3 regions of the Shinella sp. S4-D37 genome follow, and region 1 is predicted to be linked to each of the others. Evidence: predicted binding sites of a transcription regulator. Region 1 holds the regulator's gene; each other region holds the start of a gene.

Evidence for each region. Region 1 encodes PhoB, which activates phosphate uptake and scavenging genes when phosphate is short. Its sites were predicted from a motif close to TGTCATNNANCTGTCAT; they were not measured.
Region 2: the regulator PhoB is predicted to act here: its motif matches at 4,041-4,057, upstream of AB3G45_RS15000 (LTA synthase family protein).
Region 3: the regulator PhoB is predicted to act here: its motif matches at 4,093-4,109, upstream of phnC (phosphonate ABC transporter ATP-binding protein).

The regions. Positions count from the first base shown of each region.
Region 1 covers NZ_JBFNXL010000005.1:3,297,453-3,305,074, forward strand. Annotated here, with positions in the region: gene AB3G45_RS23665 (Hsp33 family molecular chaperone) at 1-584, opposite strand, end outside; gene argF (ornithine carbamoyltransferase) at 782-1,693, opposite strand; gene AB3G45_RS23675 (aspartate aminotransferase family protein) at 1,721-2,911, opposite strand; gene AB3G45_RS23680 (GcrA family cell cycle regulator) at 3,335-3,871, shown strand; gene phoB (phosphate regulon transcriptional regulator PhoB) at 4,012-4,695, opposite strand; gene phoU (phosphate signaling complex protein PhoU) at 4,716-5,444, opposite strand; gene pstB (phosphate ABC transporter ATP-binding protein PstB) at 5,487-6,302, opposite strand; gene pstA (phosphate ABC transporter permease PstA) at 6,316-7,622, opposite strand, start outside.
Region 2 covers NZ_JBFNXL010000005.1:1,559,480-1,567,101, forward strand. Annotated here, with positions in the region: gene AB3G45_RS14990 (pilus assembly protein TadG-related protein) at 1-1,430, opposite strand, end outside; gene AB3G45_RS14995 (TadE/TadG family type IV pilus assembly protein) at 1,433-1,855, opposite strand; gene AB3G45_RS15000 (LTA synthase family protein) at 2,077-3,981, opposite strand; gene AB3G45_RS15005 (NAD+ synthase) at 4,299-5,993, shown strand; gene AB3G45_RS15010 (GGDEF domain-containing protein) at 6,129-7,622, shown strand, end outside.
Region 3 covers NZ_JBFNXL010000003.1:39,395-47,016, reverse strand. Annotated here, with positions in the region: gene AB3G45_RS04230 (carbon-phosphorus lyase complex subunit PhnI) at 1-1,068, shown strand, start outside; gene AB3G45_RS04225 (alpha-D-ribose 1-methylphosphonate 5-phosphate C-P-lyase PhnJ) at 1,065-1,949, shown strand; gene phnK (phosphonate C-P lyase system protein PhnK) at 1,946-2,722, shown strand; gene phnL (phosphonate C-P lyase system protein PhnL) at 2,725-3,432, shown strand; gene AB3G45_RS04210 (DapH/DapD/GlmU-related protein) at 3,429-4,043, shown strand; gene phnC (phosphonate ABC transporter ATP-binding protein) at 4,195-5,043, shown strand; gene phnD (phosphonate ABC transporter substrate-binding protein) at 5,124-6,029, shown strand; gene phnE (phosphonate ABC transporter, permease protein PhnE) at 6,256-7,212, shown strand; gene phnE (phosphonate ABC transporter, permease protein PhnE) at 7,222-7,622, shown strand, end outside.

The DNA of each region.
Region 1 (7,622 bases):
GCCCGCCAGCGATGGCGCGCCTTGCCGGCCGCATCGCGGTCGTAGAGTTCGGCGACACCGAGGCGCACCTTGGTCGGGATCTGCTCCGACTGGCGGAAATAGACGCCGGCGATCTCTTCCAGCGTATGGCCGTCGAGTGGCACGATGCCCTGGTAGCGCTGGGTATACGCGCCCTGGTCGATGGTGAAGGCGAGGATGCCCTTGCCCAGAAGCTCGTGCGGCTCCGTCGCGCCGGCCGCGACCGCCGCGTCGAGCGCTTCCTGGTCGAAGCGGGCATAGGCGCGCACGTTTTCCGGGGCGGCGAAATCGGCCACCAGCAGGTCGACGGGGCCGTCGCCCTTGGTCTGGACGATCAGCTTGCCCTCGAACTTCAGCGAGGTGCCGAGCAGCACGGTGAGCGTGATCGCCTCGGCGAGCAGCCGCGCGACGGGCGCGGGATAATCGTGCCGGCCGAGAATGCCGTCGAGCATCGGGCCGAGCTGGACGGCGCGTCCGCGCACGTCGAGGCCTTCCACCTGGAACGGCAGCACCTGATCATCGCCGGCAAAGCCGGGTTCGCCGAGTTTCAAGGCATTTTCCGCCATCATCATTCCGCTCCTTGCACGCTTCGGCGCCGCCGGGGCCATCGGCCCGGCCTGCGTCCGACAGGCGTCTATCGTGATATCGCGCTCGCCCTTGCTGATCATTCCATACCGGGCGGGCATGCACCAGAGAAAGCGCCTGGCGGCGCTCCGTGGTGGCCCCTAGATCGTGTCGCCGGCGACGCTTTTCAAGATCGTCATCAGACGACGCCGAAGCACCAGGCGAGGATCGACTTCTGTGCGTGAAGGCGGTTTTCCGCCTCGTCGAAGACCACGGACTGCGGGCCGTCGATCACCTCGTCGGTCACTTCCTCGCCGCGGTGGGCGGGCAGGCAGTGCATGAAGAGCGCATCCTTGTCGGCGCGCGCCATCAGCTGCTTGTTGACCTGGTAGGGCTGGAAGATGTTGTGGCCGCGCGCGCGATGCTCCTGGTTCATCGAGACCCAGGTGTCGGTGACGACGAGATCGACGCCGTCGACGACGCTGTCCGCATCATGCCCGAGCAGGATGTTGCCGCCATTGTCGCGCGCCCAGTTCAGGATCTTGTCGTCGGGCTCGGAGCCCATCGGCACGGCCATCTTCATCGTGTAGCCAAAGCGGGCGGAGCCTTCCACGAAGGAATGCAGCACGTTGTTGCCGTCGCCCGTCCAGGCGAAGGACTTGCCCTTCGCGGAGCCGCGATGCTCCTCGAAGGTCATGACGTCTGCCATGATCTGGCAGGGATGGGTGAGATCCGTCAGCGCGTTGATGACGGGCACGGTGGCGTGCTCGGCAAGCTCCAGCAGGCGGGCATGGTCCGTCGTGCGGATCATGATTGCATCGACGTAGCGCGACAGCACCTTGGCCGTGTCGCCGATCGTCTCGGCGCGGCCGAGCTGCATTTCCGTGCCCGACAGGAACAGCGTCTCGCCGCCGAGCTGGCGCATGCCGACGTCGAAGGAGACGCGGGTTCGGGTGGAGGGCTTCTCGAAGATCATCGCGAGCATCTTGCCGGCGAGGGGCTTGGCTTCGGTGCCGGCCTTGCTGGCGGCCTTGCGCGTGTGCGCATCGTCCATGATGACGCGCAGATCGCTTTCCGAAACGGCGGAAAGGTCGAGAAAATGCTTGGCCATGATGTGTCCTGTCTGTCCGTTCGCTGCTTACGCGGCCTTGGCGGCCGTGAGTTTTTCCGCCGCGCGCTCGATGCGGGCAAGTCCCTCGCGCGCCTCTTCCGCGGTCACGGTCAGCGGCGGCAGCAGCCGCAGCACGTTGTCGCCTGCCGGCACGGCGAGCAGGTTTTCCGCCCGCACGCCCTTCAAGAGGTCGGCGACCGGGATCTTCGCCTTGATGCCGAGCATCAGGCCCTCGCCGCGCACGTCCTCGATGACGTCGGGGAAGCGATCCTTCAGCGCGGCAAGGCCCTGGCGGAAGACGAGCGCGACGTCGCGCACATGTTGAAGGAACCCCTCCTCCAGCACCACGTCGAGCACGGCGTTGCCGACGGCCATGGCGAGCGGATTGCCGCCATAGGTGGAGCCGTGCGTGCCGGCGACCATGCCGGCCGCCGCCTCGTTCGTGGCAAGGCAGACGCCGAGCGGGAAGCCGCCGCCGATGCCCTTGGCGATCGCCATGATGTCGGGCGCGACCCCCGCCAGCTCATGGGCGAAGAGGCGCCCCGTGCGGCCGACGCCGGTCTGCACCTCGTCCAGGATGAGCAGCAGGCCGTATTCGTCGCAGAGCTGGCGCAACTCCTGCATGAACTCCTTCGAGACCGGGCGCAGCCCGCCCTCGCCCTGCACCGGCTCGATCAGGATGCCGGCCGTCTCCTCGGTGATCGCATCCTTGACGGCCGCGATATCGCCGAAGGGAACCTTGAGGAAACCCGGCGCCTTGGGACCGAAGCCCTCGATATACTTCTCCTGTCCGCCGGCGGCGATCGTCGCGATCGTGCGGCCGTGGAAGGCGCCTTCGAAGGTGATGATATGGAACTTGCCGGGATGGCCCTTGGCGAAATGGTAGCGCCGGGCCGTCTTGATCGCGCATTCCAGCGCCTCGGCGCCCGAATTGGTGAAGAACACCTTGTCGGCGAAGGTGGCCTCCGTCAGCCGGCGGCCGAGGCTTTCCTGGCCCGGGACCTCGTAGAGGTTCGACAGGTGCCAGACCTTGTCGGCCTGGTCCTTCAGCGCGGCGACGAGATGGGGATGCGCATGGCCCAGCGAATTGACGGCGACGCCGGCGGCAAAATCGAGATATCGCTCGCCATCTTCGGCGATCAGCCACACGCCCTCCCCGCGCGTGAACCTGAGCGGCGCACGCATGTAGGTTTCATAGAGCGGCGCGACATCGGCCATGCGCGGATCCTCCGAAAAGAGATGCGGAAAAACAGGAATGCGGCTTGACTTTTCCAGCCTTTAGAAAAACCAAAAGCCGCCTTTCGGCGGCATGCCGCACTATCGGCATTTCGTACCGGGATGTCAACAAAATCGCGGCCGAAATGGCGCTGAACATCCCGCAAGGTGAGGATTCACGGCGCGCACGGAAGGTGTCTCTATCGAGTCACACCCGACCAGCAAGTTGGGGAAAACTCCGAAATCGATTCGCCCGGATTCCAGCGACTCTTGTCACAGAGTCCCCCGGTCTCTAGGTTAAGGACCAATTACTAGACTGCATGCGGCGGAACTAGTCAGCAAGAGAGTTAGGGCGCTCAGGTTCCGGACCCGTCCGGAGCACGACGAGGGATTCCCGCATCCTGGGCGCCGAGCGGAGACGAAAACATGAACTGGACAGACGAGCGCGTTGAGAAACTCAAGAAGCTCTGGAGCGAGGGCCTGAGCGCGAGCCAGATCGCGGCGCAGCTCGGCGGCGTCAGCCGCAACGCCGTCATCGGCAAGGTGCACCGGCTGAACCTGCCCGGCCGCGCCAAGGCCGGCGGCACCCAGGCCGCGGCCCGCCCGAAGCGTCCGGCCCCGGCGACGCCGCGCCCGTCGACCTTCGCAGCCCGCCCCGTCGCCGCCCGCGCCGTCGTCCGTCCCACCGGCAACACCATTGCCAAGGAAGAGATCGACGTCGATTTCGAAGCCCAGGTCGAAACCCTTCCGGTTCCGGCCAACGGCAACAACGTGGTCGTGCCGATGTCGCGGCGGCTGGAGCTGACCCAACTCACCGAGCGCACCTGCAAGTGGCCGATCGGCGACCCGCTCAACGACGACTTCCATTTCTGCGGCAACGAGTCCCCGGACAACTCGCCCTACTGCACCTACCACCAGCGCCTCGCCTACCAGCCCTCGGCCGAACGCCGCCGGATGCGGTAGGTTTTCCACGGCAGAACATGCGATGCGGGCCCGGAAGGGCCTGTTTTCGTTTGGGACGCGGGATGAGGGGCGGACGGCACCCCGGAACGCAAACAGGCCCCTGAGGGCCCATTTCCGTCCTTGGGAGGAATCCCGTTCGCTCAGGCTTCCAGCGAATAACCGGCGCCGCGGACCGTACGGATGACGTCCTGCATGTTGGCGAAGTTGAGCGCCTTGCGCAGGCGCCCGACATGCACGTCGACGGTGCGCTCGTCGACATAGATGTCGTGCCCCCAGACGCCGTCGAGAAGCTGCGAGCGCGAGAAGACGCGGCCAGGCGAAGTCATCAGGAACTCCAGCAGGCGGAACTCCGTCGGACCGAGGCGGACCTCGCGGGTGCGGCGATGGACCCGATGGGTCTCGCGGTCGAGTTCGATATCGCCGCAGCGCAGCACGGTCGAAACCACCTCGGGCTTGGCCCGGCGCAGCATCGCCCTGACGCGGGCGACGAGTTCCGGCGTCGAGAAGGGCTTTACGACATAGTCGTCCGCGCCGGTGGCAAGGCCGCGCACCCGCTCGCTCTCCTCGCCGCGCGCCGTCAGCATGATGATCGGCAGGCGCTCGGTTTCCGGGCGCTGGCGCAGGCGCCGGCACAGTTCGATGCCGGAGACGCCCGGAAGCATCCAGTCGAGGATGAGGAGGTCCGGCATGCGCTCCTGCAGGCGCATCTCGGCCTCGTCACCGGAGAGGATCGTATCGACCTCGAAACCTTCCGCTTCCAGATTGTAGCGGAGGAGGACGCTAAGCGCCTCCTCGTCTTCCACGACGGCAATTCTGGGCACCATGAAGCTGAACCCTACTCTGTTTACTCGGACGCGTCGGCAACGCCGGCCGCGACAACGGAGGTCGAGGTGTCGTCCTTCGGACGCTCGCCCTCCGGCTGCGAGCCGGTCGCCATGTAGTAGATGGTTTCGGCGATGTTGGTCGCGTGGTCGCCGATACGCTCGATGTTCTTGGCGCAGAACAGGAGATGCGTGCAGGGCGTGATGTTACGCGGGTCTTCCATCATATAGGTCAGGAGTTCGCGGAACAGCGAGGTGTAGATCGCGTCGATCTCATCGTCACGCTCGCGGATGGCTTTCGCCTTCTCGATCGAGCGGGTGGCGTAGACGTCGAGCACTTCCTTCAGCTGCATCAGCGCCAGTTCGGCAAGATGCTCCAGGCCGCGGGTGAGCTTGCGGGGCATGCCCGAGCTCTGCACGGCGATGACGCGCTTGGCGGTGTTCTTGCCGAGGTCGCCGACACGCTCCAGCTCGGCGGCGATGCGGATCGCGCCCATGATCTCGCGCAGGTCCGCGGCCATCGGCTGGCGCTTGGCGATGGTGACGATCGCCTTGTCGTTGATCTGGCGTTCGGCCGTGTCGAGGATGACGTCCTCGGAGATGACCTTCTGGGCCAGCGCCGCATCCGTCGTGACGAGGGCGCGGACGGAATCGGCGACCATCTGCTCGGCGGTGCCGCCCATTTCGGAGATGCGGCGGGAGAGGTACTTCAGTTCTTCGTCGTAGATGGAGACGATATGGGTCGATGACATGGCTTTGTCCTTGATGCGCTCGGGTTCAGGTAAGACGGGGCGTCAGCCGAAGCGGCCCATGATGTAGTCCTGCGTGCGCTGGTCGTCCGGGTTGGTGAACATCTTGTCGGTGTCGTTCTCCTCCACGAGGTTGCCGAGGTGGAACATGGCGGTGCGCTGCGAAACGCGGGCCGCCTGCTGCATCGAGTGCGTCACGATGACGATGGTGAAGTTGGCGCGCAGCTCGTGGATCAGCTCCTCGACCTTGGCGGTGGCGATCGGGTCGAGCGCCGAGCAGGGCTCGTCCATCAGGATGACTTCCGGGCTGACCGCCACGGCGCGGGCGATGCACAGGCGCTGCTGCTGGCCGCCGGAAAGGCCGGTGCCGCCTTCCTGCAGGCGGTCCTTCACCTCGTTCCACAGACCCGCCTTCTGCAGGCTCTGCTCGACGATGGCGTCCATCTCGGCCTTGGTCTTGGCAAGGCCGTGGATGCGCGGGCCGTAGGCGACGTTCTCGTAGATCGACTTGGGGAACGGGTTCGGCTTCTGGAAGACCATGCCGACACGGGCGCGCAGCTCCACGACGTCGATCGCCGGATCGTAGATATCGTCCGTGTCGAGCGTGATGCGGCCGGTGACGCGGCAGCCGTCGATCGTGTCGTTCATGCGGTTCAGCGTGCGCAGGAACGTCGACTTGCCGCAGCCGGACGGGCCGATGAGCGCCGTCACGGTGTTTTCACGGACGTTCAGGTTGACGTCGTAGAGGGCGCGCTTGTCGCCGTAGTAGACCGACACGTCCTTGCCGATCATCTTGTAGGAAATGTCGTTCATTTTCTTGTCCAGCGCTTTCTCGACTGCTGCTTCTGACATCATGTTCATAGGATCGATCCTTCTACCAGCGCCGTTCGAAACGGCGGCGCAACAGGATGGCGCCGACATTCATGAGGATGAGGAAGATGAGGAGCACGATGATGGCTCCGGAGGTGCGCTCCACGAAGGCGCGCTCGGCCTCGTTCGCCCACATGTAGATCTGCACCGGCAGGGCCGTTGCCGGGTCCATCGGCGTTGCCGGCATGTCGGCGACGAAGGCGACCATGCCGATGAGGAGCAGCGGCGCGGTTTCGCCCAACGCATGCGCAAGACCGATGATCGTGCCCGTCAGGATGCCCGGCATGGCGAGCGGCAGGACATGGTGGAACACCGTCTGCATCTTCGATGCGCCAAGGCCGAGAGCGGCCGAGCGGATCGACGGCGGCACGGCGTTCAGTGCGGCGCGGGTCGCGATGATGATCGTCGGCAACGTCATGAGGGTCAGCACCAGGCCGCCGACGAGGGCCGCCGAGCGCGGGAAGCCCGCGAAGTTGACGAAGACGGCGAGGCCGAGGAGACCGTAGACGATGGACGGCACGGCAGCGAGGTTGTTGATGTTCACCTCGATGAGGTCCGTGAAGCGGTTCTTCGGGGCGAATTCCTCCAGGTAGATCGAGGCGGCAACGCCGATCGGCAGCGAGAGCACGAGCACGATCAGCATCATGTAGAGCGAGCCGATGGCCGCGACGCCCACGCCGGCGGCTTCCGGACGGCTCGACGCGCCGTTCGTGAAGAGACCGGTGTTGAAATGCTTGGCGAGCGCGCCGCTTTCGACGAGCGTGTTCATCCAGCCGACCTGGGTGTCGGAGATCTTGCGGTTGGTCTCCGGCACGGTGAGGTCGATCTGGCCCTTGAAGGCGGAATCGAGGTCGCCGTGCGCGAGGAAGGTGACGGAGCGCGTCGTGCCGATGATCGACGGATCGGCGGTGACGAGGTCGCGGAACTGCACGCGGACGCTGTCCGAGATCATGCCGTTGACCGCCTTCAGGCCGGCGCGGTCGTCTTCGGCAACGCCGAGAACCTTGGCAAGCGCATTGCGGGCCACGACCGGATAGTTGGCGGAGACCAGCTTCTGCGGATTGGTGGCGCGTTCGTTGTTCTTGTCGATGACCTGTTCGGAGAACTCGACCGGAATGGTGATCATCGACTGCTGAAACGCGGTATAGCCCTTGGAGAAGACCGAGAACAGCAGGAGGAACAGGAAGAGGAGGCCGAAACCGATGGCGGCCATGCCATAGAGGCGGAAGCGGCGTTCGGCTGCGTAGCGGCGGCCGAGGCCGATATCGCGGCGTTCCGGCTTGGCGGCGACGCCGAGGGCGGCCATCGAGG
Region 2 (7,622 bases), 1.7 Mb from region 1:
GTGTAGGTGAGGCGGGTCCTGCCGAGGTTCTTCGCCTCGGCATGGGCGATCGCCTCGATGCCGAGGAGGGCCGAATCGACGATTCGGGCCTTCACGACGCGCGCCTCGTCGGAAAAATCCGAGAGCACGGACGGATCGACCGTGCCGATGGCCACCTCGGCGACGCCCGGCACCGCATCGATCACCACATTGGCATTTGCCGGCGTGCCGCCGAAGCAGCGGATATCGCTGAGTTTGGCCTCCGAGGCCGCGACCTCGACATAGAGCGGCAGCTTGATGCGCAGGCCGGCGAGCGCGGCAAGGCCGTCTATGCCCACCTCGACGGAAAGCCGCGTCTGGGCGCTGCGCACCGCGCTGCCCGGTTCGCCGAGCCGGTGCGCGGGCGTTTCCACCGGCGGCTCGCCGATCGCAAGGTTCACCCTGACCGCGGCAAGGCCGGGCACGGCCGTGCCGAGGTCGAGCGCCACCTGGTTCGTGCCGTTGGCGAGCGCGGCCGCCGATGTGATCATCTGCAGGGCGTTGATCGACATTTTCCAGTCGCCGCCCGTCGCCACCGCAAGACCCTTCTTCGGATCGAGGTTGAGGATGCGCGAGAGGGGAAGCTTCACCCTGCTGCCGGCCGTCGCCTGCTCGATGAGCCGCAGCGCCGAGCGCACCGGCCCGGACAGGCCCTCCACGGCGCGCATGGAGGCGAGGAGCTGCGGCATGGTGATGCCGGCCTCCAGCACGTCCTCATAGGTGCCGGCGGTCAGGTCGAGGTCCGTCGCGACCGCCTTCAGGAAGGGATGGACGGAAATGTCGGTATCGACCAGCGCCCGGTAATCCATGACCTTGAGGGAGAGGTTGGTGCCGAGCATTTTGCCGAGCACGGCGTTCAGGATGCCGTCGTTGAGGCTGGCAAGCCGCGTGCCGATGGAAAAGGCCGCCGTCTTGGAGCGGGCGGCCGCGCCGGTCGCCGACAGCAGCGGCGGATGGGGCGTGAAGAGCGTTGCGACGAAGAGGTCCGAGGCGCGGGTCAGCGTCACGCGCGCGGCGTCCGCATCGGCGCTTGCCGGCTTGAAGCGGTCCTCCGGCGCAATGTCCGGATCGGCGGTGTAGCGACCGCGCTCGACGAGCGCGGTCGCCGGCGTCGCCCTGGAATTGATCGCCGTGACGACCGCCGGGATGGTGGTGCCGTCCGTGCCCGTCACCGCGACGGGGAGGTGGTTGAGCGCGAAATAGCCGGCCGCGGATTTCTCCGCGCTGGCGATATCGGCGGCGGCGGCGATGGCGGCAAGGTCGGCTGCGGCCTGCAACTGGCGCTGCTGCACGGTGAGGTAGCCGTAGTCGACGCCGAGGGCGAGCGAGAAGATCAGCAGCGGCAGGCTGATGGCGGCGAGCGTGCCGATATTGCCGGCGCGGTCGGGAAGGAGGGCGCGGGGGCGTCTCATCGTCACAGCCCTCCGACGCGCACGGTGGAATAGCGCTCGATCCTCTGGCTCGGCAGGGCGAAGGTGAAGAGGTTCCAGATCGGCAGGTCGCCGGAATCATAGACGATCCTGACGGTGAACTGCTCCGGGTTGGACGGGTCGTCGGTGACGTCCACCTGCATCCGGGCGCGGTCGAGGAAGGCATAGTCGAAATGCGAAGCGTTGAGATAGTGGTTGACCAGCAAGATGCGTTCGGCCGGGTTGAGGCCGGCGACTGCGGTGCGGGCGGCATCGGCCGCCACCTGCTGTACCGCGTGGGTGACGCTGAGATAGATGCCGTAGGCGATCAGCGTGAAGAGGATGAGGAAGAACAGGGGGGCGATGATCGCGAATTCCAGAGCCGACGTTCCGGCTCGGTCCTTTATCAGGTTCGGCAGCGTGCGCATGACGTCTCCTCCTTGGGACTGTCCGCTGACAAGGTCTTCGCGCCTCTCACGGAGGTGCATCCATACGGTGCGCCTCGCGGGTTAATTTTCTCCTATTAATTGAATTATATCAATTTAATATATGTAGGGTTGCAGCCGATTGTCTTCCTCGGCCGCGACGGCGCAGGCCGTCCGGCCGTTGCGGTGTCCCGCAAGGCTCAGGAGCGGCGTTGCGAGGAAAATCAGGAGCCTGCGGCCATCAGTTCCGCGTGGGAATTGAAGAAGCGCTCCAGGCCGTACTGCTTGCCGAACATGATGTCGTGCTGCAGGAAGCGGAAATCGCGCACCAGCGGGTCGATCGTCTTCTGGCGCGCCCAGCCGGCCGTGGCGCTGCCCTTGGCGTCGATCAGCATGTAGCGGTCGATGACGCGCAGCCTGTCGTGCACCGCGCCGAGGAAGCCGGTGTAGTAGGGATGCTCGAAGCCGGCTTCCTTGAGGACATGGTAGGAGAGGAAGGCCGGGCTGATCGTGCCGATCTCCTTCTGCGCACCCGTCTTGTTCGACCAGATGACGAGCGGGGTCTCGTGCTCCCTCTTCATCTGTTCGGCAGAACCCTTGCGCGAGGCGGTGACGCTCTTCATGTAGCCGGAATTCTTGTAGACCGTGTTGAGCGGCGGCAGGTGGTCGCCGAAGACGACGATGATCGTCTCGCGGTCGCGCGCGCTCGCCCAGTCCATCAGCATCTTCAGGCTGCCGTCGGCTTCCTTGACGCCCTGGGCGTAGCTTGCCAGCATGCGGTTTTCGCGGGCGTCGAGCCTGCCGTCCACCTCGATGTCGGTCTTGGCGTAGCGGCCGTCGTCATAGGGGCCGTGGCCCTGCAGCGTGACGGTGAAGAAGAAGAACGGGTCTTCCTGCATGTCGGCCTGGCGGATGAGTTCGCGGGTCAGCGCCTCGTCCGAGGTGAAGTTGCCGCGTTTTGCGAGCGGCGGCATCTTGTCGACGTCCTTGAAGGTCTCGAAGCCGAAGGCCTTGTAGACGCTGGTGCGGTTCCAGAACCAGCCGGAGAAGGGATGGATGGCGCGCGCCGTGTAGCCTTCCGCGCGGAAGAAGGTGGCGAGCGACGGGATCGGCTTGCGAACATATTGCTGGTAGGGGATCGAGCCCGTCGGCAGGAAGGCGTTGGAGAAGCCCGTCAGCGCCTCGAACTCGACATTGGCGGTGAGGCCGCCGAATTCCGGCGAGAAGACGTTGCCGCCCTGGTTTTCGCGGATGACGGGCATCGGATCGGCCGAGAGCTTCACGCTGTCAAGGCGCGTCGGATCCCACAGCGATTCGCTCATCACGACGATGACGTCGGGCTTGGAGCGGTGCGTGGTGCCGGCCGGCATGGGCTTCGAGGGGATCTTGTCGATCGCCTCGGTCATGTAGCCGGCGGGGGCCTGCACATTGGCCATCGGCAGGTTGATGGCGAACGCCATGACGAAGCCGTTGTGGCGATAGTTCTCCGCCTGGTCCCACATGATCGGGAAGACCTTCAGCCGGTCGCGCATCCAGGAGAACTCGTTGTAGTCCATGATGGAGACGAAGCCGGCCAGAAGCGGCAGCGCGACGGCAAGCCGCGTCAGGCGCTCCTTCCCCGTCAGCGGCCGGAAGCGGCGCCAGGCGAAGACCCAGAGGCTGACGAGGCCGACGACCGAGGCGAGGACGGCGACGGCGAGGAGGGCGGCCGTCCACGGCCGGTCCTGCACGAGCACCGGCATGAGCTCCAGGATCTGGCGGCCGAAGAGCAGGTCCGTCGGATAGAGCGGATCGGTGAGGAACACCTGCTTCTGCTGGGAGATGATGCCCATCAGCACGACGAGCGGCGAGACGAGCAGGACGGCCTTGTGCTGGCGGCCGATCAGCGCGTCCACGGCGAGGTACAGCACGAAGAAGACGCCCGTCGTGGACCAGGCGGGCTGTTGCAGATTGGTGAAATAGTTGCGCACCTGGGCGAGCGAGCCGCGGGTGATCCATTCGACGACGAGGACGGTGAGGAACGCGAGAAGGGCGGAAACGGCCAGCGAACGCAGGACGGCAAGCGCCTTGGCGTGGCGTGCGAGGAAGCCCGCCGAGACGGCGCGTTCTTCGGTTGCATCGATTGCCACGGCTGCGGAGGTGAACAGGGCCAAGGCCGTCTCCAGATTTCATGAAAGTTTCGTGTATCTGTCATACGGATGTCATCTTGAACAGAAGATGAATGGTTTCGAGAACGTTCGTCCCCCGCTTTGGTTCCCCCTTCGCCGGGCGCCGTCGTGCCGGGAACCCTTTGAAAACCGGGGGCTTGCGCCGAAAGCGCCGGCAAAGGCGCGGCGCTTCATTCCCAAACCGTCCGTCATGCTCTAAAGAGCTTGTCGACTGTTCGAGAGTGCGACAGCGACGCGCGGCCGCAGGCTCGGACACCAGAGGAGATGGGTCCGCAGACATGACTTCCGATCGAGACATGACAGATCAGGGCAGGGCGACGCTGCGCATCGCGGTTGCGCAATTGAACCCGACCGTCGGCGACATCGCCGGCAATCTCGCCAAGGCCCGCGCCGCCCGCGAGGATGCCGCCCGGCAGGGGGCGGACCTGCTTCTGCTGACCGAACTCTTCATCTCCGGCTATCCGCCGGAAGATCTCGTGCTGAAGCCGGCTTTCCTGAAGGCCTGCCGGCGCGCCGTCGACGATCTTGCCGCCGACACCGCCAGGGGCGGTCCCGGCGTCGTCATCGGCTTTCCGAGGCAGGACGAGACGGGGCGCTACAACGCGGTCGCCGTCCTCGACGGCGGCAAGGTGATCGCCGTGCGCGACAAGGTGGACCTGCCGAACTACGGTGAATTCGACGAAAAGCGCGTCTTCGACCAGGGCGCGATGCCCGGTCCCGTCAATTTCCGCGGCGTGCGCCTCGGCATTCCGATCTGCGAGGATATCTGGGGCGATCTCGGCGTGTGCGAGACGCTGGCCGAGAGCGGCGCGGAAATCCTGCTGTCGCCGAACGGTTCGCCCTATTATCGCGGCAAGGTCGATATCCGCCACCAGGTCGCGCTGAAGCAGGTCATCGAGACCGGCCTGCCGCTCATCTACGCCAACCAGCTCGGCGGCCAGGACGAGCTGGTCTTCGACGGCGCCAGCTTCGCCTTCAATGCGGACAAGTCGCTCGCCTTCCAGATGAGCCAGTTCGAGGAGACGATCGCGCTGACCACCTGGAAGAAGCGCGCCGACGGCTGGGTCTGCGACGGCGGGCCGGCGTCGCGCATTCCCGAGAGGGAGGAGGCGGACTACCGTGCCTGCCTCCTCGGCTTCCGCGACTACGTCAACAAGAACGGTTTCAAGAATGTCGTGCTCGGCCTGTCGGGCGGCATCGATTCGGCGATCTGCGCGGCGATCGCCGTCGACGCGCTCGGCGAGGAGCGGGTGCGCTGCATCATGATGCCTTACCGCTACACCTCGAAGGATTCGCTGAAGGATGCGGCCGATTGCGCCCGGCTGCTCGGCTGCCGCTACGACATCGCGCCGATCGAGCCGCCGGTGACCGGCTTCCTCGCCTCCCTCTCGGAACTTTTCGAGGGCACGGAGGAGGGCATCACCGAGGAGAACCTGCAGAGCCGCGCGCGCGGCACCATCCTCATGGCGGTCTCCAACAAGTTCGGCTCGATGGTCGTGACCACCGGCAACAAGTCGGAAATGTCGGTCGGCTATGCGACGCTCTATGGCGACATGAACGGCGGCTTCAACCCGATCAAGGACCTCTACAAGATGCAGGTCTACGCGATCTCGCGCTGGCGCAACGGGCATGTGCCGCCGGGGGCGCTCGGGCCGACGGGCGAGGTGATCCCGCAGAACATCATCGACAAGGCGCCCTCCGCCGAACTGCGCCCCAACCAGACCGACCAGGATTCGCTGCCGCCCTATCCGGTGCTCGACGATATCCTCGAATGCCTGGTGGAACTGGAGATGAGCACCGAGGAGATCGTCGCGCGCGGGCATGACGCGGCGACCGTGCACCGCATCGAGCACCTGCTCTACATCGCCGAATACAAGCGCCGCCAGTCCGCGCCGGGCGTCAAGATCACCCGCAAGAATTTCGGCCGCGACCGGCGCTATCCGATCACCAACCGCTATCGCGACCGCAGCTAGGGCCGCCGGGAAGCGGGGGCGGATGAAATTAAGCATTCGCTCACCAGGCCGTTTAAGCGATTTTTGCCGTCTGTCCGCTAGCCTTCGTTCAACAATGCCGGGGAAACCGGCGGGGGGCAGCGGGCAGGGAAACGGATGACGGACAAGACGCAGGCTGGCCGCGCGAGGCGGCGACGTGGGGTTGGTTTGGCGATACGGGCGGCGGCGGCGATGATCGTCCTGCTGTTCGGCGTCGCCAATTATCTCGTGCTCGACCATGCGATCGAGCGGGCCGACAGCTTCGTCGCCCAGACCGAGCGCACGCTGGTGCGCAACGAGTTCAGCCACCAGATCGACCAGGTGGTGCAGTACCAGAGCCAGATGTCCTTCTGGGACAAGACCTTCGAGGAGCTGAAGGCCGGCATGCCGGGCGATGTCTTCGTCAGGGACCAGATCCGTGACTGGATGTGGTCCGATTTCGGCTTTTCCTGGATGATCTTCACCACGCCGGGCGGCGAGAAGGTGCTCGGCGTCCACCGCGGCGAAAAGGTCTCCGAACGCAAGGCGCGCGAAAAACTGCATTGGGTGAGCGACCTCACGCTCAAGGCCGAGCGGGCCTACCGGGGCGCGCTGACGCCCGGCCCCGGCGGCTGGCAGGTCGAGCGCGCCTGGGAGGATCCCGACCTCCTGACGCCGTCGCTGCCGGAGATCCACGTCTCCGGCATGCGTCTCATCGATAGCGTCATGAGCATCGTGGTCGTGCAGGCGGTCATTCCGAAATCGCTCTACATTCCCGCAAGCCGGCTGCAGCCGACGCTGCTGATCACCGTCAAGCCCGTCTCGCAGAAGATGCTGGCCAACACCGAAGAGCGCCTCGGCGTGCACGATCTCGGCTTCTCGCCCATCGTGACGCAGGAACCGGGCCTCGTGATGACGCCGGTCGGCGCCGACACCTACAATCCGATGGTCGCCTCCTGGCGGCCGAACATGCCGGGCGCCTTCGTCTGGGAATCGGCGCTGCCGCAGATCGCGATATTCGTACTCGTCTTCGCCGGCGTCATGCTCTTCGTCACGATGCGGTTTTCCGCGCTGGTCAAGGCGCTGCAGCGCAGCGAGGCGCAGAATGCCTTCCTCGCGCGGCACGATCCCCTGACGAGCCTGAGGAACCGCAGCGGCTTCGACGAGGAGGTGCGCCGCGCTATCCGCAAGGGCGAGAACCAGCCCTTCGCCATCCTCGCGCTCGACCTAGACCGGTTCAAGGCCGTCAACGACCGGCACGGGCATGCCGCGGGCGACGCGGTGCTGCAGGCCGTCGCCCGGCGCTTTTCCGACCGCATCGGCACGCTCGGCTCGGTCGCGCGGCTTGGCGGCGACGAGTTTTCCGTGCTGCTCACCGGCGCCTTCAGCCGGCAGGAGCTGCTCGACCTCGCCGAGGGCCTCGTGCGGGATGCGCGCATGCCGATCGCCCATGACGGGCAGCTTCTGGTGATCGGCGGCAGCGCGGGCATCGCCCAGTTCCCGGACCATGGCGGCAGCCTGCACGACGTGATGGTGATGGCGGACGCGGCGCTCTATGCCGCGAAGAATGCCGGCCGCAACCGGGCGGCCCATGCCGGCGACATCGACAGCGCGGCGGTCGCCGCGGCCGGT
Region 3 (7,622 bases), on a different contig from region 1:
ATCTCCAACGCCCACCGCCTTCTCGCCGACCGCCGCCGCGGCGACCGTTCGCTGCCGGCCATCGGCATCGAGCAGATCGTCGCGCAACTCGGCCTTGCCGTCGACCGCGTGATGGCCGAAGCCTCGCTCTACGACCGCTCGCTCGCCGCGCTCGCCGTGCGCCAGGCCCGCGGCGACATGATCGAAGCGATCTTCATCCTGCGCGCCTATCGCACGACGCTGCCGCGTTTCGGTTATTCCAGGCCGGTCGAGACGGGCGACATGCTTGTCGAGCGCCGTGTCTCGGCGACCTACAAGGACCTGCCGGGCGGCCAGCTTCTCGGCCCGACCTTCGACTATACCCACCGCCTGCTCGATCCGTCGCTGCTCACCGACGAAGCGGTCGATGCGCCGCTGGAACGCGAGGAGGCCGGCGAGCCGGTCATGCGGGTCTCCGACATCCTCGCGGGTGAGGGCCTCGTCGAGGAGGACGGCAGCCTGCCGGACGGCCATGTCGCCGGCGACCTCACGCGCGAGCCGCTGGAATTCCCGATGGCGCGGGACCTGCGCCTGCAGGCGCTCGCCCGCGGCGACGAGGGCTTTCTGCTGGCGCTCGGCTATTCCACGCAGCGCGGCTATGCCCGCACCCATCCCTTCGTCGGCGAGGTGCGCATCGGCGAGGTCGAGGTGGAGCTGGACATGCCGGAACTCGGCTTTTCCGTCTCGCTCGGCCGCATCCAGGTGACGGAGTGCCAGATGATCGCCCAGTTCAAGGGATCGGCGAAGAACCCGCCCCAGTTCACCCGCGGCTATGGCCTCGTCTTCGGTCAGAGCGAGCGCAAGGCCATGGCCATGTCGCTGGTCGACCGGGCGCTGCGCGCGGAGGAATTCGGCGAGGACATCGTCGCCCCGGCGCAGGACGAGGAATTCGTCATCTCCCATTCCGACAACGTGCAGGCGACCGGCTTCGTCGAGCACCTGAAACTCCCGCACTACGTGGATTTCCAGGCCGAACTCGATCTCGTGCGCCGCATGCGGCGGGAATACGAGGCCGCGCAGAACACCGATCTTCCGGAGGCCGCAGAATGAGCACGGCACAACTGGCGACCTACAATTTCGCCTATCTCGACGAACAGACCAAGCGCATGATCCGCCGGGCGATCCTGAAGGCGATCGCCATCCCCGGCTACCAGGTGCCCTTCGCCTCGCGCGAAATGCCGATGCCCTACGGTTGGGGCACCGGCGGCGTGCAGGTGACGGCGGCGATCCTCGGCCCCGACGACGTCCTCAAGGTCATCGACCAGGGGGCGGACGACACCACCAACGCCGTCTCCATCCGCGCCTTCTTCCAGAAGGTCGCCAATGTGGCTGTGACGACGAAGACGCGGGAGGCGACGATCATCCAGACGCGCCACCGCATTCCCGAGGAGAGGCTGACGGCCGGCCAGACGCTCGTCTACCAGGTGCCGATCCCCGAACCGCTCCGCTTCCTCGAACCGCGCGAGACCGAGACGCGCAAGATGCATGCGCTGGAAGAATACGGCCTGATGCATGTCAAGCTCTATGAGGACATCGCCCGCAACGGCCATATCGCCACGACCTACGCCTATCCGGTGAAGGTGGAGGGCCGCTATGTGATGGACCCGTCGCCGACGCCGAAATTCGACAATCCGAAGATGCACATGTCCGAAGCGCTCCAGCTTTTCGGCGCGGGCCGCGAAAAGCGCATCTACGCCGTGCCGCCCTATACCGAGGTCGTCAGCCTCGATTTCGAGGACCATCCTTTCGAGATCCAGACCTTCGACAAGCCCTGCGCGCTGTGCGGCGCGGAGAATGTCTATCTCGACGAGGTGGTGCTCGACGACAAGGGCGGGCGGATGTTCGTCTGCTCGGACACCGACCATTGCGAGGAACGCTGCGCGAACGGCCATCGCGGCTCTCTCGCCTATGACAAGGAGGCCGCACGATGACCGACACCTCGCTTCTCAAGGTCCGCGACATCTCGAAATTCTACGGTGCGCGCATCGGCTGCAAGAACGTTTCCTTCGATCTCTGGCCAGGTGAAGTCCTGGCAATCGTCGGCGAATCCGGCTCCGGCAAGACGACGCTGCTCAATTGCCTCGCCACCCGCCTGATGCCCTCCTCGGGCTCGGTCGAATACCGCATGCGAGACGGCGGGATGCGCGATCTCTCGCGCATGAGCGAGGCGGAGCGCCGCTTCCTGATGCGCACGGACTGGGGCTTCGTGCACCAGAACCCGGCGGACGGCCTGCGCATGGCCGTGTCGGCCGGCGCCAATGTCGGCGAGCGGCTGATGGCCGTCGGCGAGCGCCACTACGGCAATATCCGCGCGACCGCCGGCAACTGGCTCGGCCGCGTCGAGATCAGCACCGACCGCATCGACGACCAGCCGCGCGCCTTTTCCGGCGGCATGCGCCAGCGCCTGCAGATCGCCCGCAACCTCGTCACATCGCCGCGCCTCGTCTTCATGGACGAGCCGACGGGCGGCCTTGACGTCTCGGTTCAGGCCCGCCTGCTCGATCTCCTGCGCGGCCTCGTGCAGGACCTCGACCTGTCCGTGATCATCGTCACGCACGACCTCGCCGTCGCCCGTCTCCTCTCGCACCGCATGATGGTGATGAAGGATGGCGTCGTCATCGAGCAGGGGCTGACCGACCGCGTGCTCGACGATCCGCGCGAAGCCTATACCCAGCTCCTCGTCTCCTCCATCCTTCAGGTGTGACCATGGCTACTCCCCTCGTTGTCTCCGAAGTCGCGAAGAGTTTTACCATGCATCTTCGCGACGGCATCCGCCTGCCCGTCATGTCGAATGTCGCCTTCTCGGTGAAGGCGGGCGAATGCGTCGTGCTGGGCGGCCCGTCCGGCATCGGCAAGAGTTCGCTGCTCAAGATGGTCTACGGCAACTATGCAGTCGACAGCGGCCAGATTCTCATCGAGCACGGCGACCGCCTGCTCGATCTCGCGGCCGCCGATCCGCGCACGATCCTGTCGGTGCGCCGCGCGACGCTCGGTTATGTCAGCCAGTTCCTGCGCACGGTGCCGCGCGTCGCGGCTGTCGACGTCGTCGCCGAGCCGTTGACGGCGCGCAGCGTCGAGGCCGCCGAGGCGAGGGCGCTGGCGGAAGCGATGCTGGCGCGCCTCAACCTGCCGCGCGAACTCTGGCAGCTGCCGCCGGCCACCTTCTCGGGCGGCGAGCAGCAGCGCGTCAACATCGCCCGCGGCTTCATCACCGATCACCGCATCCTGCTGCTCGACGAGCCGACCGCCTCGCTCGATGCGAAGAACCGCGCCGTGGTCGTCGAGATGATCGCGGAGAAGAAGGCCGCCGGTGTCGCGCTTCTCGGCATCTTCCACGACGAGGACGTGCGCGAGAAGGTTGCCGACCGCATCGTCGACGTCTCCGCCTTCTCGCCGCGAAAGGCCGTCGCATGACGAGGCTGTCCGAAACGCCGCTGATCCATCCGACCGCCGTCGTCTCCGACACGGTGCTCGGCCGCTACACGGAGATCGACGAGAACTGCCGCGTCAGCGAAGCGGAGGTCGGCGACTACTCCTACATCATGAACGGCGGCTCCGTCTGGTGCACGACGATCGGCAAGTTCGCCAACATCGCCGCCTCGGTGCGCATCAACGCGACGAACCATCCGATGTGGCGCGCGACCCTGCACCATTTCACCTATCGCGCCAACGACTATTGGCCGGACGCCGACCGGGAGGCCGGCTTCTTCGAATGGCGGCGCGATCATCGCGTGACCATCGGCCATGACGTCTGGATCGGCCACGGATCGACCATCCTGCCGGGTGTGACGATCGGCAACGGCGCCGTCATAGGCTCGGGCGCGGTCGTCACGAAGGACGTCGAGCCGTATATGGTCGTCGGCGGCGTCGCGGCTAAAGTCATCCGCGAACGCTTCCCCCGAACCATCGCCGAACGCATGGAAAAACTCGCCTGGTGGGACTGGGATCACGCCCGGCTGCGCACGGCTCTGGACGACTTTCGCAAACTTGACACAGTAGGCTTTCTCGCCCGTCACGAGGGGTAGGCGGCGCCTCGCGAAGCCGGAAATCCGGGTCTGTGGACTGTTATCTTCCCGACATGAAACTGACATTGCCCCTTCATCAACAGCGTTTAGAGCCAGTCCCGAAAACGACACGGCCCCCCGGGGTCGGCCACGGAAATCAAAGGGATTCGCCATGTTCCGACTGAAGAACGTCACCCGCCGTTTCGGCGAGCGCACCGCGGTCGCCGACGTGACCTTCGACATCCCGCAGGGCCAGATGGTCGGCGTCATCGGCCGCTCCGGCGCGGGCAAGTCCACCATGCTGCGCATGATCAACCGCCTTGCCGACCCGAGCGAGGGCACGATCCATTTCAACGAGGTCGAAGTGTCCTCGCTGCGCGGCGCGGCCCTTCGCAACTGGCAGCGCGACTGCGCGATGATCTTCCAGCAGTTCAACCTGGTGCCGCGCCTCGACGTGCTCACCAACGTGCTGCTCGGCCGCCTCAACCATCGTTCGACGGCCATGAGCATCCTCAATCTCTTCACCCGCGAGGAGCGCATCATGGCGATCGCCGCGCTCGAACGCCTCGGCATCGAGCAGACCGCGCTCCAGCCCGCCGGCACGCTGTCGGGCGGCCAGCAGCAGCGCGTGGCGATCGCCCGCGCGCTGATGCAGAACCCGAAGATGCTGCTTGCCGACGAGCCGATCGCCTCGCTCGACCCGCTCAACGCCAAGATCGTCATGGACGCGCTGCGCGACATCAACGAGCGCGAGGGCATCACCGTCATCACCAACCTGCACACGCTGGACACGGCGCGCGCCTATTGCGAGCGCATCATCGGCATGTCTGCCGGCCGCGTCGTCTTCGACGGCCCGGCGCGCGACCTCGATGCCGAAGCCGTGCGCATGATCTACGGCACCGGCGCTGACGGCGCCGGGATCGACGAAAGCATGACCTCCACGGCGATCCGCAACCCGGCCCGCCAGGACAACGCCAAGGAATCCGCCAGCCTGACACCGCTGGCACTGGCCGGCCTTTGAGCCGACCGGGATCGCAGGGCCCGCGTGAAGGGTCATCGTTTCAAAGAGCCCGGCAAAGCCGGTCAAACAGGAGAAAGACCATGCTGAAGAAAGCTCTTCTCGGCGCCGTCGCGCTCATCGCGCTCGCCGGCCATGTGCAGGCCGAAAACCTCAAGGAATTCCGCGTCGGCATCATCGGCGGCGAGAACGAAGCCGACCGCCTGCGCAACTACCAGTGCCTCGGCGATCACCTGAAGGCCGAACTCGGCTTCGAGAAGGTCTCGTTCTTCCCGGCCGCCGACTATGACGGCGTCATCCAGGGCCTGCTCGGCGGCACGCTCGACTATGCCGAACTCGGCGCTTCCGGCTTTGCCAAGATCTACCTCGCCAAGGCCGACGCCGTCGAGCCGATCCTGACGACCGTCCAGACCGACGGGTCGACCGGCTACCATTCGATCATGGTCGCCCGCAAGGATTCGGGCATCACCAAGCTGGAAGACCTGAAGGGCAAGAAGCTCGGCTTTGCCGATCCGGACTCCACCTCCGGCTACCTCGTCCCGCTTGTCACCCTGCCGGAAGCCGTCGGCGGCCCGGTCAAGGAATTCTTCGGTGAGACCGGCTTCGGCGGCGGTCACGAGAACCTCGTCCTCGAAGTCGTGAAGGGCACCTTCGACGCGGGCACGACCTTCGGTTCGGGCGTCGGCGAGTGGAAGGACGGCTACACGTCCGGCAACCTGCACAAGATGGTCGAGAAGGGCATTCTCGACATGAACGAACTCGTCGAACTGTGGAAGTCGCCGCTGATCCCGAACGGCCCGATCGTCGTTCGTACCTCGATGGCCGACGAGACCAAGGCGAAGTTCAAGCAGTTCATGCTGGACCTGCCGAAGAAGGACGCCGCCTGCTTTGCCGCCGTCATGGGCGGCGACTTCACGGCCTTCACCGAAGTCAATGTCGACTTCTACAAGCCGATCATCGACGCCCGCAAGGCGACGATCGGCGGTTGATCGGGACGATGCTTCCGGCGCCGGCTGGACAACCGGCTGGCGCTCTTGCTGACGTCGTCACCCCACTCTCTACGTCATCCTCGGGCTTGACCCGAGGATCCACGCGGCACCTGCGGCTCGTGGATGGTCGGGTCAAGCCCGACCATGACGGAGGAGAGGTTTACGGGCTCTATCGACGATCAGATGAGCACACACAGAACTCTGCCGAGGCGGACAGACCATGGCCATGAACACGCTTCACGACGGCTTCAGCGAGAAGGGCGCGCTCATCGAGCGGCATTTCCAGGAACTGACGGCCCGCCGCCGCCTTCATACCTGGCTCGGCCTTGCGATCCTGGCGGTCGCGCTTTCCGGCTCGCTCTGGTTCGCCAACGAGACGAATGCGGGAAAGTTCTTCGACCGGCTGCCGCATTTCTTCGACTTCGTCGGCGACATGGTGCCGCGCGACGGCCTGGAGGTCTTCCGCGCGCTGTTCGACCTGCCGTCGCCCTATGACGACGGCAGCTTCAAGTACAATTATCCGGAAGGCCGGCTCTACATCACCGAGAGCCTCTACGTGCCGGAATATTTCCACAAGATGCTGGAGACGCTGAACATCGCGATCTTCTCCACCGTCATCGGCATGGCCTTCGGCTTCCTGCTCTCGTTCCTCGCGGCGAAGAACCTTGTCGCCAACCGCCTGCTGCGCGGCGCGGTGCGGCGCTTCATGGAGATCCTGCGCGCCTTTCCCGAGGTCGTGCTCGCCGGCTTCTTCCTCGCGATCCTCTCGCTCGGCCCGCTGCCGGCCGTCATCGCCGTATCGATCCACACGGTCGGCGCGCTCGGCAAGCTCTTCTTCGAAGTGGTGGAGAATGCCGACATGAAGGCGGAGGAGGGGCTTCGCGCCGTCGGCGCCAGCTGGGTGGAGCGCGTCTGGTTCGGCATCGTGCCGCAGGTACTGCCCAACTTCATGAGCTACTTCCTGCTGCGCCTGGAGATCAACGTGCGCGCCTCGACCATCATCGGTGCGGTCGGCGGCGGCGGCATCGGCGAATTGCTGCGCCTGTCCATCGGCCAGGGGCACCAGGCCAAGACGCTCGCCATCGTGCTCCTGCTGCTCATCACCATCATCGCCGTCGACCAGTTTTCCGCCTGGCTGCGCCGCAAGCTCGTCGGCGACCAAGCCTTCCGGCCGGCCCAATAGGAGAGTGCCATGACGTCCCTCAATCCCGCCCGGATGGATGAGATCGCGGCACGCCATCCGGCCGTCTTCCATCGCTCGTTCTGGCAGCGCTTCCGCGTGCCCGTCATCGCCTGCGGCTTCGTGCTCTACGCGCTCTATTGCTGGTGGTTCTTCGCCATCGGCCATGTGCTCGGCACGGCCAACTGGAACATCGCCGGCACCTATCTCGCCGACTGGGTTTCGTATGAAGTGCGTCCGGAGGTGACGATCGACCCCGACGGCGCGATGACGCTGACCTATCCGCGCTTCTCGCCGCTCGGACCGGATGCCGAGCCCGACTGGGTGGCGATCGAGCGCGGCACGATGATACGCATCACGCCTGCCGCGGGGGCTGCCGCCGACACCGCCAGGAAGCCCGCCTCGATGGGTTT